DNA from 2 places in the Pseudomonas sp. GW821-FHT09A09 genome. Region 1 is predicted to be linked to the other one. Evidence: riboswitches for the same ligand, from Rfam matches in the RefSeq annotation. Region 1 holds a riboswitch; the other holds the start of a gene.
The links. Region 1 has a riboswitch for manganese ahead of mntP (manganese efflux pump MntP). Riboswitches for the same ligand answer to the same signal wherever they lie in the genome.
Positions count from the first base shown of each region.

Region 1 (9,601 bases):
GCGCCGCCGTTTTCCGACACCAGGTGGAATTCGTAGGCTGGCTCGCCCTGCAACAGGTTTGCGCATTCGAACACCGAGGCCACGCTGAGGCTCAGGCATTCGAAATTCGGGTAAACCAGCAGCGCAACACTGTGCATCGTCATTCTCCAGGGGGCATGGCAAGGAGGGGATTGTCGGCGGCGGGTGGGCAAACGGCAACTGCCATCGGGCATGTCCGAAAACCTTGCGGATATGACGTTGTGGCAACACTCCCTGGCTCCTAAGCTTCAACCCACACTCATCCCGAGGCACTCGACAATGAAAGTATTGATGGTATTGACCTCTCACGATCAGTTGGGAGACACCGGCCGCAAGACCGGCTTCTGGCTTGAAGAGTTTGCCGCACCCTATTACGCGTTCAAGGACGCCGGTGCACAGATCGTGCTGGCATCCCCCGCCGGTGGCCAGCCGCCGCTGGACCCGGTCAGCGACCTGCCGGACTTCCAGACCGAGCAGACCCACCGCTTCGCCGCCGACCCGGCTGCGCAACAGGCCCTGGCCAACACGGTGAAGCTGGACACGGTCAAGGCTGCCGACTTCGACACGGTGTTCTACCCCGGTGGCCACGGCCCGCTGTGGGACCTGGCCGAGTCGCCCACCTCCATCGCCCTGATCGAGGCGTTCGAGCGGGCCGGCAAGCCCATCGGTTTCGTGTGCCACGCGCCGGGCGCCCTGCGCCACGTCAAGGCCGTCAACGGTGAGCCGCTGGTCAAGGGCCGCCGCGTGACCGGGTTCTCCAACTCGGAAGAGGCCGCCGTGGAATTGACCGACGTGGTGCCGTTCCTGGTGGAAGACGAATTCAAGAAACTGGGCGGCCTGTACGAGAAGGGCGCCGACTGGCAATCCTTCGTGATCGTTGACGGCACGTTGGTCACCGGGCAAAACCCCGGCAGCTCGAGTGACGTGGCCAAGGCCCTGCTGAAACTCACCGCTTGATTTAATTAATCCCCTTATTGATTGGCGACTCCCAGGAGTCGCCAATGCTTTTGCTCGTCCAAAATTTGGAAAACCTCCCATGACAGACCCCATTTTAAGCACCCCGGTAACGCTGGGCGGCCATACCTTGCGCAATCGTATTGTGCTGCCGCCGCTGACCCGCCAGCGCAGCGCCCAACCCGGTGATATCGCCACTGACCTGATGGCGCAGTATTACCGCCAGCGCGCCACGGCGGGTTTTATGGTCAGCGAAGGCACGCAGATCGAACCCCGTGGTCAGGGGTATGCCTGGACGCCAGGTATCTACACGCCGGAGCAAATCGAGGGCTGGCGCAAGGTCACGGATGCCGTGCATAGCGAAGGCGGGGTGATCTTTGCCCAGCTGTGGCATGTGGGGCGTGTGTCTCACCACGGCTTGCAGCCAGAGGGTGAGGCCCCGGTAGCACCGTCGGCGCTCCAGCCCCGGCAGGTCAAAGCCTTTATCGAAACCGGGCCGGGGGCAGGGGAGTTGGTTCAACCGCCGGTTCCTCGCGCGCTAAGGACTGAGGAGGTCAAGGACTTGGTTCGCCTGTATGCCGAGGCCGCACGCAATGCGATGGCGGCGGGTTTTGACGGCGTGGAGATTCATTCGGCCAACGGCTACCTGGTCAACCAATTCATTTCGGCGCATGCCAACACCCGGGACGACGAATACGGCGGCTCGGTGCACAACCGCCTGCGTTTCCTGCGTGAAATCGTCGCTGCCGTGAGTGAGGTGGTCGGCCCCCAAAGCCTGGGCGTGCGGTTCTCGCCCTTGTTCAGCGGCACCGACCAGGACCGTGTGTACATCGGCCTGGTGGAAGAGGACCCGCATTACACCTACCTCGAAGCGATCAAGCTGCTGGAGGCGGCGGGAATCGCCTACGTGTCCATCGCCGAAGCCGACTGGGACAATGCTCCGGAACTGCCGGACACGTTCCGCCGTGATGTGCGCGATACCTTCAGCGGGCGGATCATCTATGCCGGCCGCTACACCGCCGAGCGTGGCGCGCGGCTGATCGAGGCGGGGCTGGCGGACTTGATCGGCTTTGGTCGCCCGTTCATCGCCAACCCGGACCTGCCGCAGCGGCTGTTCAACGGCTGGCCGTTGAATCCATTGCGGGTGAAAGGGATGTATGGGGGCTCGGAGCAGGGTTATACCGATTATCCCGCCTATCGCTAGCTGTGAAGTCAATGTGGGAGGGGGCAAGGCCCCTCCCATTTTTTATCGACGGTGTTGTTAGATAACCCGCAACACAATCTTGCCGATGTGATCCCCACCTTCCATACGCCCATGCGCCTGGTCGGCCGCGGTGTAGTCGAACACCTGGTCGATCATCGGCAGGCAGCGTCCGGCCGACAGCAGCGGCCATACGTGCTCACGCAGTTGGGCAGCAATCGCTGCTTTTTCTTCGCCGGTGCGCGGGCGCAGCAGTGAACCGGTGACGACTGCGCGCTTGCCGAGAATGGTCAGCAGGTCCACATCATTGGCCCGGGCGCCGCCGAGGAAGCCCAACATCACCAGCCGGCCGTCCATGGCCAGGGCCTTGAGGTTATTGTTGAAGTAGGAGCCGCCCATGATATCGAGGATCACATTTACGCCCTGGCCCTCGGTTTTCTGAGCGATGACCTCGGCAAAATCCTGTTCGCGGTAGTTGATGGCCTCGGCGCCCAGGGCACGGATGGCCGCGCATTTGTCTTCGCTGCCGGCCGTGGCAAAGGCCTGGATGCCCAGCTCGCGGCACAGCATCAAGGCGGTGGTGCCGATACCGCTGGTGCCGCCGTGGATCAACACGCGCTGGCCTTTATGCGCGCCACCCAAGCCGAACAGGTTGGCCCAGACGGTAAAGAAGGTCTCCGGGATCGCGGCCGCGTGCACCCAGTCCATCCCGTCGGGAATGGGCAAGGCCTGGCCGGCCGGTACCGCACAGAATTGCGCATAGCCACCGCCGTTGGTCAGGGCGCAGACCTTGTCGCCAATTGCATATGCACTCACACCATCGCCCAGCGCTACTACTTCGCCGGCCACTTCCAGCCCGGGAAACGGGCTCATGCCAGGGCGCATAGGGTAGGTGCCGGCGCGCTGCAAGGCGTCGGGGCGGTTGACCCCGGTGGCGTGCACGCGAATCAGGATTTCGCCCGGGGCCGGGGAGGGCACGGGCTGCTGACTTGGCTTGAGCACCTCGGGGCCGCCCGGGGTGGTGATTTCAATCAGGGTCATCTGTGCTGGCAGGGTCATGGTGCGAATCCTGTGACGGTGAACGTATGGGGTGGGACCGCAAGGCGCGGTCATTGATTCAGTGGTGTTTCCATGGCGCCCAGCATAGCGGGGATTTTTGATGCAATAATGCTGCGAATTGGCAAGCCATTGATGCATATATGCAGCGGGGAGGCGCGTATGAACTGGGATGATGCCCGGGTGTTCCTGGCGGTGTGCCGCGAGTCGACCTTGCGCGGCGCCGCACGGGTGTTGGGGGTGGACCAGGCGACGGTCGGTCGACGGGTCAATGCCCTGGAAAAGTCCTTGAACGCGACGTTGTTTTTGCGCACCTCCGAGGGCTATGCGCTGACGGCGGTGGGCGAGGCGGCCCTGCTGTCGGTGGAAAAGATGGAGCGCTCGGCGATTGAACTTGAGCGCCAGATCCAGGGCCTGGATGACCGCCTGACTGGCACCGTGCGGGTCAGCACCACCGATTCCCTGGCCATCGACTTCCTGATCCCGGCGATTGCCTGCCTGCACGACAAGCACCCCGACGTGCGCGTGCAACTGGACGCCACCACCCAGATCCTCAGCCTGGCCAAGCGCGAAGCCGATATTGCCGTGCGCAACACCCGCCCCGAAAACCCCGACCTGATTGCCCGGCGCATCGCCCGCTGGCCGGTGGGGTTGTTTGCGTCCCAGGGTTACATCGACCGCCACGGCGTGCCGGAACCGGGCAGCGTGTTCGACGGCCACGACCTGGTGGTCTATCACCCGCACCTGCACAGCCAGAAAGACCTGGCCCTGGTCAACGAGCCGCTGGGGCGCGGGCGCATTGTGGCAGCGGTGGGGTCCAGCCTGTTGGTGCGCCGTTCCATCGCCGCCGGTATTGGCCTGGGTGAATTGCCGGTAGTGACCGGCGAGCGCGACGGGCTGGTGCGCGTCTGGCCCGAGCGCACCCGGGTTTTGCCCTACGACGTCTGGCTGGTGACCCACGCGGACCTGCGCCACACCGCACGGGTGCGGGCAGTGATCGATGAAATTGTCGCGGCGTTTGCGGGGCTGGCCGTGTGACGCCAGGCCCGCTCACCCCAATCAGCGGTTAAGAAAGGCCAGCAGGTCTTCATTCAACGCTTGGGTATGGGTGACCGCAAAACCATGCGGTGCATCCTTGTAAACCTTCAACTGGGCGCCCTTGATCAGTTCGGCAGCGACCTTGCCGGTGGTCTCGAACGGCACGATCTGGTCGCCATCGCCGTGGATCACCAGGGTTGGCACATCGATCTTCGCCATGTCCGGGCGGAAGTCCGTCTCGGAGAACGCAGTGACGCAATCCACCGTCGACTTGAGCGAGGCCTGCAAAGCGATTTGCAAGGTTTGGGTCAGCACGCCGGCGGAGACCGTCTGGCCCTTGTTGATCCCGAAGAACGGGGTATTGAAGTCGGTGATGAACTGCGCGCGGTCCTTGAGCAACCCGGCCTTGATGCCGTCGAACACGGCGGTGGGCACGCCTTGTGGGTAATCCGGTTTCTGGCCGAACAGCGGGGTGACTGCACCCAGCAACACCAGGCCGGCCACGCGGGCGCTGCCGTGGCGTGCGATGTAACGCGCCACGTCGCCGCCGCCCATGGAGAAGCCCACCAGCGTCACGTCCTTGAGGTCCAGGTGCTCGATCAACTGCGCGATGTCATCGGCGAAGGTGTTGTAGTCGTTGCCGGACCACGGCTGGTCCGAACGCCCAAAGCCGCGACGGTCGAACGCGAGGGTGCGAAAGCCGCGGCTGCTCAGGTATTCCATCTGGTATTCCCACATATCGGCATCCAGCGGCCAGCCGTGGCTGAACAGCACGGGCTTGCCGCTGCCCCAATCCTTGAAGTAGATCTGCGTACCGTCTTTGGCGACGAATGTGCTCATGGGAAACTCCTGGGAGGGTGGGATGAAAGCATTACGTCGCACTATTGCGCCAAACCGGACGAAGGGCTTGTACGGATGTGCTCGGTTGAACGGTTCAGCGTCTATGCTGGTCCACTGACCTCCAACGTCAGATCACACAGGTGAACGAAATGGCCAAGACTTACAGCTACGCCGCCCAGAACGCCAAGGATTCCCTCAAGCCCTACACCTTCGAGCGCCGCGCGCCGGGGGCTGATGACGTACAGATCGACATTCTCTTCTGCGGAGTCTGCCACTCCGACCTGCACACCGTGCGCAACGAATGGAACAACACCCTGTACCCGTCAGTGCCGGGCCACGAAATTGTCGGCCGCGTCACGGCAGTGGGCGCCAATGTGAAGAAGTTCAAGGTCGGCGACCTGGCCGGTGTCGGTTGCATGGTCGACAGCTGCCAGCACTGCGCATCCTGCGCCGAGGGCGAGGAGCAGTATTGCGAGAACGGTTTTACCGGCACCTACAATGGGCCGATGTTCGGGGGCGAGAACACCTTCGGCGGTTACTCGGACAATATCGTGGTCAAGGAGAAGTTCGTGCTGCGCATCTCCCATGGCGATGCCAACCTGGCCGCCGTGGCACCGTTGCTCTGCGCCGGGATCACCACCTATTCACCGCTGCACCACTGGAAGGTCGGCCCGGGTAAAAAAGTTGGGGTGGTCGGCCTTGGCGGCCTGGGCCACATGGCGGTGAAAATCGCCCACGCCATGGGCGCCCACGTGACGCTGTTCACCACTTCACCCAACAAACGCGAAGACGGCCTGCGCCTGGGCGCCGATCAGGTGGTGGTGTCGAAGAACCCGGATGAAATGGCCAAGGTTGCCAACAGCCTGGACTTCATCCTCAACACCGTCGCCGCACCGCACAACCTCGACGCGTTCATCAGCCTGCTCAAGCGCGACGGCACCATGACCCTGGTTGGCGCACCCGACAGTCCGCACCCGTCGCCGGCGGTATTCAACCTGATCTTCAAGCGCCGCAGCCTGGCGGGTTCGTTGATCGGCGGCATCCAGGAAACCCAGGACATGCTGGACTTCTGCGCCAAGCACGAGATTGTCTCGGACATCGAGATGATCGATATCCAGGGCATCAACGAAGCCTATGAGCGGATGCTCAAGGGCGACGTGAAATACCGCTTCGTCATCGACATGCAGAGCCTGAAAAAGGAAAGCCACGCCGCCTGACAACCGCCATCGCCGGCAAGCCACCGCCGATCTCCTGTAGGCGCTGGCTTGCCAGCGATAGCTATCTACCAGACGCTGGTACCGTTCAGGCCGACAGGTGCTCATACAAAATCGTCGCACCCACCAGCATCAGCACCACGCCGCCGACCATCTCGGCGCGTTTGCCCACCACGGTACCCAGCACACGCCCGAGCATCATGCCGATCGTGACCATGGTCATGGTCGCCAGGCCAATGGCGGCTGCGGCCACCAGGATATTCACGTCGACAAACGCCAGGCCCACGCCCACGGCCAGGGCATCGATGCTGGTGGCAAACGCCGTCACGGCCAGGATCATGAATGAATGCTGGGTCGGTTTCTCGACCTCTTCATCCTCGGCCTTGAACCCGTTGTAGATCATGTGCAGGCCCAGCGCGACCAGCAGGGTAAAGGCGATCCAGTGGTCCCAGTGTTCAACCCAACGGGTGGCGGCATGGCCGATGGCCCAGCCGATCATCGGCGTGATGGCCTCGATCACACCAAAGATCAGGCCGGCGCGCAGGGCTTCGGTGAGGCGTGGTTTGTGCAGGCTGGAGCCTTTGCCGATGGCCGCCGCAAAGGCGTCCGTGGACATGGCCAGGGCGAGAAGAATCAGGGAAATGGGGTTCACGGTCAGGCTTCCAGTCGGGCTGCATGAGTCAACGACACACCCACACGCCCGACTTCCGGCATGGATATGTCGCTGGTCTCACCAACCACAACGGTGTTCGTACCACGGCAGGTTGCCGAATATGTTGATACGAACGCTTCTGAACGGGTCAGAAGCCGGTTACTCCCCAACGAAGGGCTGCATCATAGAGGGCCAAACATGAAAAAACCGTCAACGCCTTTCACCCGCGCTTGGTGTTCAGCTCTATCAGTTGGTCGGGATGATCTTCGACACCAGCTCCACCACCGTTTTGGCCTGCAACTTCCTCATCAGCCGCGCGCGGTGCACTTCCACCGTGCGATGGGAGATCGCCAGGCGCTGGGCGATTTCCTTGGACTTGTAGCCGTTGACGATCAGCAGGGCGATTTCCCGCTCCCGTGGCGTGAGGTCGCCGGTGCCCTGGTGGGCGCGATCCAGGCGCTCGAAGTGCCAGATCATCAGCTTGAACGGGTCCTCGGGCGTGAGGGTGTAGCCGTGGGACTTGGCCCAGAACACCTCACCGTTTTTGTGCTGCATGAAACGCTCGTCGGAGTAGAAACCGTTGTCGCTGTCGAGCAGCCAGTCGTGGCTGCGCTTGCCGATGGCGTGGTAGTCGGCCTGGGACGGGTAGATCAACAGGGTCAACTGGTTGAGCAGGGCTTCGCGCGGGTAGCCGAACAGCTGCAGGAAGGCTTCGTTGCAGTCGATCATCACGCGGTGGCTGGTCACCAGCTGCGGTGCGGGGGAGCGTTGGAACGCCAGGCGTTCGATGTCGGGAAATTGCCGGGTAAACACGGTCATCAGGCATCCTGCCTCGTTGTTTTTCTCACCTGGAGGCTACTTATCCGTGTAAGTAGTTACACGAATTGGCGAGCGACCAGTGGTGGGGCATTGTAGGGAATGTACGCACCAAAAACAGAAGAAATTGATTATGACTGCTCAAAGCGTCTCCATTGTTGCCGCCGGTCATTCACGTTTTGGACGCCTGGAAGGCACCACCCTTGAAGACCTGATCGTGCAGGTCACCCGCGAAGCCCTGGTGGATGCGGCCATCGATGCCGCGCAAATCGATGCGGTGTTCCTCGGGCATTTTAACGCGGGGCTGGTGCCTGACGGTTTTGCCTCTTCTTTGCTGCTGCAGGCCGACCCGGGGCTGCGTTTCAAACCGGCCACGCGCTGCGAAAATGCCTGTGCATCCGGTTCGGCGGCGATCCAGGCCGGGGTGAACGCGATCCTGTCCGGCAGCGCCGAGCTGGTGTTAGTGGTGGGTGCCGAAAAGATGACCCACACCTCCACGGCTGCCGTCACCCAGGCCCTGGCTGGCGCCGGCTACCAGAATGACCCGGCAGAAGCCGGCCTGAGTTTCCCGCAGCTGTTCGGCCGCGCGGCGCGGCAGTACGCCGAGCGCTACCACTGTCCGCTGGGCTCGATGGCGGCCATCGCCACCAAGAACCACTCCAATGCCATGGCCAACCCGCTGGCGCAGATGCACCGGGTGATGGATTTTGAGCACTGCAACAATGTTTCGCCGAGCAACCCGTTTGTGGCCGACTCCCTGCGGCTCACCGACTGCTCGCTGATCAGCGACGGCGCCGCCGCCATCATCCTGGCTTCGCCCAAGCGTGCCCGTGCCTTTCGCCGTGACGTGCAGATCTGCGCGATGACCCAGGTCAACGACTGCCTGCCTATCGCCCAGCGTGACATCCTCGCCTTCGAAGGCCCGCAACGGGCGATCCACGCAGCGTTGCGCGGGGCGAATATCACCCTGGCCGACCTGAGTTTTGCCGAGGTGCACGACTGCTTCACCATCGCCGAACTGCTGATCTATGAAGCCATGGGCCTGGCGCCCAAAGGCGAGGGCCATCGCGTGCTCGACAGCGGCGTAGTGCGCGCCGGTGGACGCTTGCCGGTGAACCTGTCCGGTGGCCTCAAGGCCAAGGGGCACCCGGTTGGAGCCACTGGGGTGTCGATGCATGCCCTGGCGTTCCGCCAACTGACCGGCGAACCGATCGGCCTGGCAGTGCCCAACCCCGAGTTCGGCCTGGTGTTCAACATGGGCGGGATGGCGGTGGCCAACTATGCCTCGGTCCTCCATGCGCGGCGCTGCTGAGCCATGAACATTGCCAACTGGCTGCACGACACCCAACGCCGCGATCCTCAACGCCCCGCGCTGTTCGACGGCACGCGGCAAACCGCCGACTATGCCACCTTCGCCGCCCATGCCCGCCAACGCGCCGCCTGCCTGGTAGACCAGCACGGGCTGGTGCCCGGCGATGCGGTGGCGGTGCTGATGAAAAACAGCGGCGACTACCTGGAATTGCTCTACGCCATCTGGTGGATGGGGGCGGTCGCGGTACCGATCAACGCCAAGCTGCACCCGGCCGAGGCGGTGTGGATCGCGACTAACGCTGAGGCGCGCCTGATCTTCACCGATGGCGGCAGGGTGTTTGCCGCACGCGACCTGCCTACAGTCTGCAAGGAGCTGGACGGCCACGTGTTGCCCCCGACACGCCCCTGGCCCACCCTGGAACACCCGGTGCCACGCCAGGACTCAGACCTTGCCTGGCTGTTCTACACCTCCGGCACCACGGGGCGTTCCAAGGGCGTGAT
Region 1 is NZ_JBWKPU010000007.1:206,667-216,267, forward strand. Features, by position in the region: gene AC07OV_RS08540 (GlxA family transcriptional regulator) at 1-137, opposite strand, end outside; gene AC07OV_RS08545 (type 1 glutamine amidotransferase domain-containing protein) at 298-975, shown strand; gene AC07OV_RS08550 (alkene reductase) at 1,055-2,176, shown strand; gene AC07OV_RS08555 (NAD(P)H-quinone oxidoreductase) at 2,234-3,232, opposite strand; gene AC07OV_RS08560 (LysR family transcriptional regulator) at 3,392-4,267, shown strand; gene AC07OV_RS08565 (alpha/beta fold hydrolase) at 4,289-5,107, opposite strand; gene AC07OV_RS08570 (NAD(P)-dependent alcohol dehydrogenase) at 5,257-6,324, shown strand; gene mntP (manganese efflux pump MntP) at 6,410-6,973, opposite strand; yybP-ykoY riboswitch at 6,984-7,153, opposite strand; gene AC07OV_RS08580 (LuxR C-terminal-related transcriptional regulator) at 7,220-7,792, opposite strand; gene AC07OV_RS08585 (acetyl-CoA acetyltransferase) at 7,923-9,101, shown strand; gene AC07OV_RS08590 (class I adenylate-forming enzyme family protein) at 9,105-9,601, shown strand, end outside.

Region 2 (9,601 bases), on a different contig from region 1:
TGGTGAGGCGTTGCTCGATGATTTGCTCGAACTGCGCCTGGGTGCGTTCCTGCACCATCTCCTGGGTGCGTGCGCCGGCAAACAAGGCATAGAGCACCAGCACTGCGACCACACTCAGCACGATGGCCCCGGTCAGTGCCGCGACAGAAAACTGAATCGACTTGAATTTCATGAACGCTCCGGACGCAGGGGGAGATTGGCTGCTTTTTTGTATCGGCCACGGGGTCGGGAGGCTTAAGGCTTGTCCTACAAAATAGTGCGGGGTGTCGCAAATGAGACTTTCGCTGCCGCAGTGGGCGTGTGGGATGTATCCGAAATTCAGCGGTTACACGTCTGGTGTATCTGGCGCCGATACAATTGACCGCCTACGATACGCGGCATGTTTTCAGGGAGCGTGTTCATGAAGAAGTCTTGGGCGGTAAGTGGGTTGGTTACGGCGTTGCTCATGGCGGGTTGCCAGGCGGTCAACACCACCAGCGGCGGCGCGGTGGGTGTTGAGCGCAAGCAATATATGTACAGCATGTTGTCGAGCCAGGAAGTCGACCAGATGTACGCGCAGTCCTACCAAAAGACCTTGACCGAGGCCAGTGGCAAGGGCGTTGTCGACAAGACCAGTGCCAATGCCAAGCGCGTGCAGGCGATTGCCAAGCGTTTGATTGTCCAGGTGCCGGCTTTCCGCCCAGATGCAGCGCAATGGCAATGGGAAGTGAACCTGATCAAGAGTGACGAGATCAACGCCAACTGCGGGCCGGGCGGCAAGATTTTTGTCTATAGCGGGCTGATCGAAACGCTCAAGCTGACCGATGATGAGTTGGCGGCGGTAATGGGGCATGAAATCGCCCACGCCTTGCGCGAACACAGCCGTGAAGCCATGTCCAAGGCATACGGTATCGAGATGGCCAAGCAGGGGGCCGCCGCGATCTTTGGCCTGGGTCAGGACAGCATGGCGCTCGGTGATGCAGCCGTTCAGTACGGCATGACCTTGCCCAACAGTCGCGCCAATGAAAACGAAGCTGACTTGATTGGTTTGGAGTTGTCCGCTCGTGCCGGCTACAACCCGAACGCAGCGATTACGCTGTGGAACAAAATGGCCAAGGCTTCGGAGGGTGCGCCTCCTGAGTTCATGAGCACACACCCGGCTTCCGACAGCCGAATCGCGTCGTTGCAGGCCGCGATTCCAAAAGTGATGCCGCTGTATCAGCAGGCCAAAAAATCCTGATGCTCCAGGTTCGCTGATGATCCAAATGTGGGAGCTGGCTTGTCGGATCGCCGCACCGCTGCGATAGCATCGGCTCGGTTCATCTGCTAGACCGAGTTGCCTGCATCGCAGGCAAGCCAGCTCCCACATTGGATTGGGTTTACAGATCTAGATCCAGCCGCTGCTCTGCATGGCCTTGTACACCGCCACCACGGCCAGGATGAAGAACGCCGTGGCTGCCAGTCGACGAATCAAGGTCAATGGCAGTTTTTCCGCCGCGAAATTCCCCGCCAATACCACCGGCACGTTGGCAATCAGCATGCCCAGGGTGGTGCCGATGATCACCAGCCACAACTCCGGGTACTGCGCCGCCAGCATCACCGTGGCGATCTGCGTCTTGTCACCGATTTCCGCCAGGAAGAACGCAATCAGCGTGGTCAGGAACGGCCCGAATTTGCGCGTGGTGCTGGCTTCGTCGTCGTCGAGTTTGTCGGGCACCAGGGTCCACAGGGCCGTGGCGCAGAAACTCGCCGCGAGGATCCAATGCAACACCGCATCCGAGAAGAAGCTGCCGAACCAGGCTCCCACGGCACCGGCCGCCGCATGGTTGGCCAGGGTCGCGGCGACGATGCCGGCGATGATCGGCCAGGGCTTGCGAAAGCGTGCGGCAAGGATGAGCGCGAGCAGTTGCGTCTTGTCGCCGATTTCGGCCAAGGCAACGATTGCGGTAGGTACGAGTAATGAATCCAGCATCAGGTAGGTTTCCAGGGGCGGGTCGACACGGCTATGACACGTACAGCCTTCCCGCCCCGGGTAAGGTGTGCGTGTCATAGGTCTTGTCAAACCCCGGTCCGTCTGTGCGGACTCCTGGGTCGCATACGCCATGGTCTGCTGACCAAGTATGTTGACGTATGCCGGACGAGCGTGGCGCTCGTGGGAGACTACTCCCCTAGGACGGAGCGGATTCTGCCTAGGCAAAACCCATTCGGCAAGCCTTCTTTTTCAAACGCTTGTCAGCCGCGCTTGGCACGGTAAATGCGGAAACCATTGCCTTCGGCCTTGATTGCGCACACGCCCAGATGCTCTTCGATCAGGGGTTGGTACTTGAGGAAGCTGTTGGCAACCAGGCGAAGTTCGCCGCCTTTTGCCAGGTGTTTCGCCGCTTTTCGCAGCAGGTTTTCCGTGGCGAAATAATCCGTGTGCACCCCGACATGGAACGGCGGGTTGCTCAAAATCGCGTTCAAACCCATCGGCGCGGCGTCGATTCCGTCACCGGTCAGCACTTCGGCTTCCAGACCATTGGCAGCCAGCGTCAGGCGGCTGCTGGCGGCGGCGAAGGCATCCACGTCGAGCAGGGTCACGCTGTTGTGCGGGTAGCGACGTTTGACCGCAGCCCCCAGCACGCCGGCGCCGCAACCGAAGTCCAGCAGGTGGCCGCTGGGCAGCTTGTCCAAATGCTCCAACAGCAATTCGGTGCCGCGATCCAGGCGCCCGTGGCTGAACACGCCGGGCAGGCTGACCACTTTGAGGGGGCCTTCGGCCAGCGGCACGTCGAACACCTGGGCCAGGCTTTCCAGCTCCACCGCGTGCGGGGCATTGGCCACGGTGACTTGCCACAACTGGCAGTGCCGCGCGTTATCCAGCTTGCGCGGCTTGCCAAAGGGGATCATCTGTTTGGCGGCACTTTCGATGCCGGCCTTTTTCTCCCCCACCAGAAACAGCTCGGCACCGGGCAGGCGTGCGGCCACGGCGTTGAGCAGGTAGTCGGTGAGGTCCTTGGATTTGGGCAGGAAGATCACGGCGGCATCGAACGCACGCTCGGGCACGTTCACGCCGAAGTGGCTGCGCTCGGGGAAGCGTGCGTCCAGGGCAGCCTGGTCGCCCGCGTGCCAGCTCCAGCCGTGGGCGTTGGGCAGGCGGCCGAGCAAGTCGTCGGCAGGCAACCCGACCAGCAGCAGGTTGCCTTGAAAAAGTTCGGCCTGACGAAGCAGTACTTCACTGCGCGGATCCATGGTCTGCTCCTTGAAAAGGGGCGCAGTTTATCAACTCACGACGCGCAACGGTGCGCCGCTGAAAAAGCCCCGGGCGTTTTCCGCCAGTTGGCCGACGATGCGCTGGCGTGCTTCGCGACTGCCCCAGGCGTTGTGCGGGGTGACGATCAACCGAGGAATGTCGCCGGCCAGCAGTGGGTTGCCGTTGACCGGCGGCTCCACGCTCAGCACATCGGTGGCCGCGCCGCCCAGGTGACCGCTGCGCAACGCATCGGCCAGCGCTTGTTCGTTGATCAAGCCGCCGCGTGCGGTATTGACCACAAACGCGCCAGGCTTGAGCAACGCCAGTTCACGGGCACCGATAAAGTCGCGGGTGTGTTCGTTGAGCGGGCAGTGCAGTGTCAATGCGTCCACTTGGGCTAGCAGCTCATCCAACGGCACGCGATCGGCGCGGGCAGGGCGCCCCGGAATCGCACCGAGCAGCACGCGCATGCCGAAGGCCTCAGCCAGGCGCGCTACCGCGCCGCCCAACTCGCCGTGGCCGAGCAGGCCGAGGGTCTTGCCTTCCAGCTCGACAATCGGGTGGTCCAGCAGGCAGAACTGCTTGGCTTGTTGCCACTTGCCGGCGCTGACATCCCGTTGATAGTCCTTCAAACGCGTGGCCAGGTTGAGCAACAGCATGATCGTGTGCTGCGCCACCGACGGCGTGCCGTAGCCCTGGCAATTGCTCACGGTGATGCCATGGGCACGGGCGGCGTCGAGGTCGACGTTATTGGTGCCGGTGGCCGACACCAGAATCAGTTTGAGTTCCGGGCAGGCCGCCAGGGTTTCGGTGCTGAGGGCGATCTTGTTGCTGATGACGACGTGGGCGCCCTGCACCCGTTCAACCACGTTCTGCGGGGTGGTGCCGGTGTACAGCTGCAATTCGCTGAAGCTGTCTCGCAGCTCGCTGAGGTCAAGGTCCCCCAGGTCCAGGGAAGGGTGATCAAGGAAGACCGCACGGCGATTGTTCGTCATCAACTGTACCTTTTGCGACAGGGTTTGAAGGCGTAATCTCCGGAGCCTATCAGATGAAATAATCAGTTACTTAATGGAGTGAGCATGTACGTCGCCGAGTTTTTGACCGTAGCCTTGATTCACTTGTTGGCCGTGGCCAGCCCCGGCCCGGATTTCGCCGTGGTGGTGCGTGAAAGTGTGACCCACGGCCGTCGCGCCGGAACCTGGACAGCGCTGGGTGTGGGCTCGGCGATTTTTCTGCATGTGGGTTACTCGTTGCTTGGCATTGGCTTGATCGTGTCCCAGTCCATCGTGCTGTTCAACGCACTCAAATGGGCGGCTGCGGCGTACCTGCTGTACATCGGCTTCAAGGCCTTGCGTGCCCAACCGGCCAAGCCACCGGTCGAAGGTGAGTTGCACCGCGAAGCGGGCGAGCGCACCCCGCGCGGTGCCTTTACCGCAGGCTTCGTGACCAATGGCTTGAACCCCAAGGCCACGCTGTTCTTCCTGTCGCTGTTCACCGTGGTGATCAACCCGCACACACCGCTGGCGATCCAGGCCGGTTACGGCGTGTACCTGGCGGTCGCGACGGCGCTGTGGTTCTGCCTGGTGGCCATGCTGTTCAGCCAGCAGCGCGTGCGCGCCGGGTTTGCGCGGATGGGGCACTGGTTTGACCGCACCATGGGCGCGGTGCTGATTGCGATTGGGGTGAAGCTGGCGTTTACCAGTATGAAATAACCCTGTGGGAGCCGGGCTTGCCCGCGATGCAGGCGACTGGGTGTTTCAGAAATACCGAGTTAAGGCCATCGCAGGCAAGCCAGCTCCCACATTGGATCTCTGCAAGGCTCCAGTAATGGCTCAAAGCTAGCATTCATTGGGCTCTGCAAATCATTCCTTTGGCTGATTTGGCTGAAACATAACGTCTCTAAAGTGCAGGTCTTCAAGCCAAGACCGTGCAGTCAGATAAGGGATTCGTATGTTGCAGACCCGTGTTATCCCGCCCGCCGAAGGCGCGTACCAATACCCGCTGTTGATCAAACGCCTGCTGATGTCCGGGACTCGCTACGAGAAAACCCGGGAAATCATCTACCGCGACAAACTGCGCTACACCTACCCCACCCTGATCGAACGGGTTGCCCGGCTGGCCAATGTGCTGACCGAGGCCGGGGTGAAGGCCGGCGATACCGTGGCAGTGATGGATTGGGACAGCCATCGCTACCTCGAATGCATGTTCGCCATCCCGATGATCGGCGCGGTGATCCACACCATCAACGTGCGCCTGTCGCCGGAACAGATCCTCTACACCATGAACCACGCCGAAGACCGCTTCGTGCTGGTCAACAGCGAATTCGTGGGGCTCTACCAGGCGATTGCCGGGCACCTGACGACCGTCGACAAGACCCTGCTGCTCACCGACGGTGACGCCAAGACCGCCGAGTTGCCAGGCCTGGTGGGCGAGTACGAAACCCTGCTGGCCGCCGCCAGCCCCGCGTACGACTTCCAGGATTTCGACGAAAACTCGGTCGCCACCACCTTCTACACCACCGGCACCACTGGCAACCCCAAGGGCGTGTACTTCACTCACCGCCAACTGGTCCTGCACACCATGGGCGTGGCGACCATCATGGGCAGCGTCGACAGCGTGCGCCTGTTGGGCACCAACGACGTGTACATGCCGATCACGCCGATGTTCCATGTACACGCCTGGGGTTTGCCGTATGTGGCGACCATGCTTGGCCTGAAGCAGGTCTACCCCGGCCGCTACGACCCCGAGTACCTGGTGGAGCTGTGGCGCAAGGAAAAGGTCACCTTCTCCCACTGCGTGCCGACCATCCTGCAGATGGTGCTCAATGCCAAGGCCGCCCAGGGCGTGGATTTTGGTGGCTGGAAAATCGTGATTGGCGGCAGTGCGCTCAATCGCACCTTGTACGAAGCTTCCAAGGCCCGTGGGATTCAGCTGACGGCCGCGTACGGCATGTCCGAGACCGGGCCGCTGGTGTCTTGTGCCCACCTCAATGAAGAACTGATGGCTGGCACCGAGGATGAACGTACCACCTACCGCATCAAGGCCGGTGTGCCCGGGCCACTGGTGGAGGCGGCGATCATCGACGCTGACGGTAACTTCCTGCCCGCCGATGGCGAGTCCCAGGGCGAGCTGGTGCTGCGTGCGCCGTGGCTCAGCGAAGGTTATTTCAACGAGCCACAGAAGGGCGCCGAGCTGTGGGAAGGCGGCTGGATGCACACCGGTGACGTGGCCACCCTTGATGCATTTGGCGTGATCGATATCCGTGACCGTATCAAGGATGTGATCAAAACGGGCGGGGAGTGGATCTCGTCCCTGGCCCTGGAGGACCTGGTCAGCCGTCACCCTGCGGTACGTGAAGTAGCGGTGGTGGGCATTGCCGACCCGCAGTGGGGCGAGCGTCCGTTTGCCTTGCTGGTGGTGCGTGATGGCCATGTGATAGGTGCGCGGGAGCTTAAAGAACACTTAAAACCGTTTGTTGAATTGGGCCACCTGAGCAAGTGGGCGATTCCGAGCCAGATTGCGGTTGTTACTGAAATTCCCAAGACCAGCGTAGGAAAGCTCGACAAAAAACGTATCCGCATCGACATCATCGAATGGCAGGCCAACAACAGTACGTTCCTGTCCACCCTGTGATCCCTTCCGCCGCGCCCGTTCGGGCGCGGCAATGCTCTATCTGGCGCCTTCACTTGTGATTTGCCGATTTTCAGCCATCCTTGCCCCGCCGACCTTCGTCGGCATGGCGAAAGGGTTGTGGCAGACGGGTTGGTGATGCAAATCACACTTTAGAGGGATCAAGCGATACCCCCTGCTGGCTATAGTCCTTCCCAGAGTTTTTCAAGGATGTTGCGCTTCGGGCCATGGGGGCTCGGTTGCCGTTCGGCATTGGAGTCGTTGTATTCCGGCCGTTACATGCATCTGTAAGAAAAAACTCACTGCCATAACAATAATGCACATGGAGTAGCGTCGATGACCTCAGTAAACCAGTTCTGGCGCCGGGCAAGACTGCCCTTGGCTGTCAGTCTCGCTTCTACGCTCGCCGGGCCCGCATTCGGCGTCAGTTTCAACATCGGTGAAATCGAAGGCAGCTTTGACTCCTCTCTGTCGGTGGGGGCGAGTTGGTCAGCGGCAGGTCGTAACAAAGACCTGATTGGCGTTAACAATGGCGGCAAGGGGTTGTCGCAAACGTCTGACGACGGCCATCTGAACTTTGATAAGGGTGATTCCTTCTCGAAGATCTTCAAGGGTATCCATGACCTTGAATTGAAATATGGCGATACCGGTGTGTTTGTGCGCGGCAAATACTGGTACGACTTCAAACTCAAAGACGATGACCTGGACTTCAAGAACATCAGCGACGACCACCGCCCAACGGGCGCGCGGTCTTCCGGTGCGCAGATCCTCGACGCCTTCGTCTACCACAACTATTCGATTGGCGATGAGCCAGGTTCTGTACGCTTGGGCAAGCAGGTGGTGAGCTGGGGTGAAAGTACCTTCATCGGTGGCGGTATCAACGCCATCAACCCGATCGACGTGGCCGCTTTCCGTCGCCCAGGGGCTGAGATCAAGGAAGGCCTGATTCCGGTCAACATGTTCTACCTGTCGCAGACGCTGACCGATAATGTGTCGGCTGAAGGCTTCTACCAGATTGGCTGGGACAAGACCGTTACCGACAACTGCGGGACCTTCTTCTCGCAGCCGGACATCATTACCACGGGCTGTAATGACAACTTGCGAGTGTTGAACAAGCGCTCGACGCTTCCGGCTGCAGCGTTGCCGGGTTTGGCTGCCCGTGGCGTCGATATAAACGAAGAAGGGGTGCTGGTACGCCGCGCGCCAAACCGTAATGCACGTGATGGTGGCCAGTACGGCTTCGCAATGCATTACAACTTTGAGCCGCTGGACACTGAATTCGGCGCTTACTACATGAACTATCACAGCCGCGCGCCGATCTTTAGTGCCACTGGTGCACCTCAGTCGATCTATAACCTCGCCCCCTTCTTGGGAACGGCTGCGCCTTTGGTGGTGGCAGGCAACTCGAAATACTTCGTTGATTACCCAGAAGATATCCACCTCTTTGGGTTGAGCTTCTCCACCACGTTGCCTACTGGGACGGCCTGGAGTGGAGAGGTTAGCTATCGGCCAAATGCGCCTGTGCAGTTGAACTCTACGGACATCCTGTATGCCGGCGTGGTGCCTTTGGGTGGCCCGGTGCTGGGCAACGCCTCGCTGTTGAAAGGCGTTCCCGGGCAGGACCTGGATGGCTATCGCCGTAAGGAAATCACCCAACTCCAAACCACGTTCACGCACTTCTTCGATCAGGTCATGGGCGCAAGCCGCCTGACGCTGGTAGGCGAAGTCGGCATGACCTACGTCGGTGGCCTGGAGAGCAAATCCAAAGTGCGTTACGGGCGTGACCCGGTGTTCGGCCCAGGCACATTGCCTAACGGTGCTTGCGCGGCACTCAACAACTCGACTGCACAAGGTGGTGGGTTGCCCAACGCCAGCAGCCTGAACACCAATTGCAACAACGACGGCTTCACCACCGCCACGTCCTGGGGCTACCGTGGGCGGGCCATCTGGGAATACCCGGATGTGTTTGCAGGCGTCAACCTCAAGCCTAACGTGGCCTGGTCCCACGACGTAAAAGGTTACTCGCCAGGCCCTGGCGGTAACTTCGAGGAAGGTCGCAAGGCTGTCAGCCTGGGCCTGGATGCCGAATACCAGAACACCTACACCGCGAGCCTGAACTACACCAACTTCTTTGGAGGGGATTTCAGCACCGTGGACGACCGCGATTTTATCGCCCTGAGCGTCGGCGTGAACTTCTAAGCACACACTCTTTTTGCAGTCTGTATTTCAGGAAGACCAGAACATGAAAATAACTAAAAGTCTGTTGCACGTGGGTGTGCTTGGGCTGTCGATCCTGGCGAGCAACGTCATGGCGGCAGTCTCGGCGGATGAAGCCGCCAAGCTGGGCACGACCCTGACCCCAATGGGCGCCGAGATGGCCGGTAACGCGGCGGGCACCATTCCGAAATGGTCGCCGCTGCCAACCAACGCTGGCGCCGTCGACGCCCGTGGTTTCCTGGCCAACCCGTACGCCAGTGAACAACCGCAGTTCACCATCACCGCGGCAAACGTCGAACAGTACAAAGACAAGCTGGCGCCAGGCCAATACGCGATGTTCAAGCGCTACCCGGACACCTTCAAGATGCCGGTCTACCCGACCCATCGCGGCGCCACCGTGCCAGCCGATGTGTTTGCGGCCATCAAGAAGAACGCCACCAATACCAACCTGGTGTCGGGCGGCAACGGCCTGGAAAACTTCGAAACGGCCATCCCGTTCCCGATCCCGAAAAGCGGCGTGGAAGTCATCTGGAACCACATCAC
Region 2 is NZ_JBWKPU010000011.1:45,723-55,323, reverse strand. Features, by position in the region: gene AC07OV_RS11885 (methyl-accepting chemotaxis protein) at 1-172, opposite strand, end outside; gene AC07OV_RS11880 (M48 family metallopeptidase) at 401-1,219, shown strand; gene AC07OV_RS11875 (TMEM165/GDT1 family protein) at 1,367-1,951, opposite strand; yybP-ykoY riboswitch at 2,040-2,161, opposite strand; gene AC07OV_RS11870 (methyltransferase) at 2,212-3,210, opposite strand; gene AC07OV_RS11865 (2-hydroxyacid dehydrogenase) at 3,241-4,206, opposite strand; gene AC07OV_RS11860 (LysE family translocator) at 4,291-4,923, shown strand; gene AC07OV_RS11855 (fatty acid--CoA ligase) at 5,162-6,844, shown strand; gene AC07OV_RS11850 (DUF1302 domain-containing protein) at 7,178-9,040, shown strand; gene AC07OV_RS11845 (DUF1329 domain-containing protein) at 9,084-9,601, shown strand, end outside.
Region 2: another riboswitch for manganese. It lies ahead of AC07OV_RS11875 (TMEM165/GDT1 family protein); the one in region 1 lies ahead of mntP (manganese efflux pump MntP).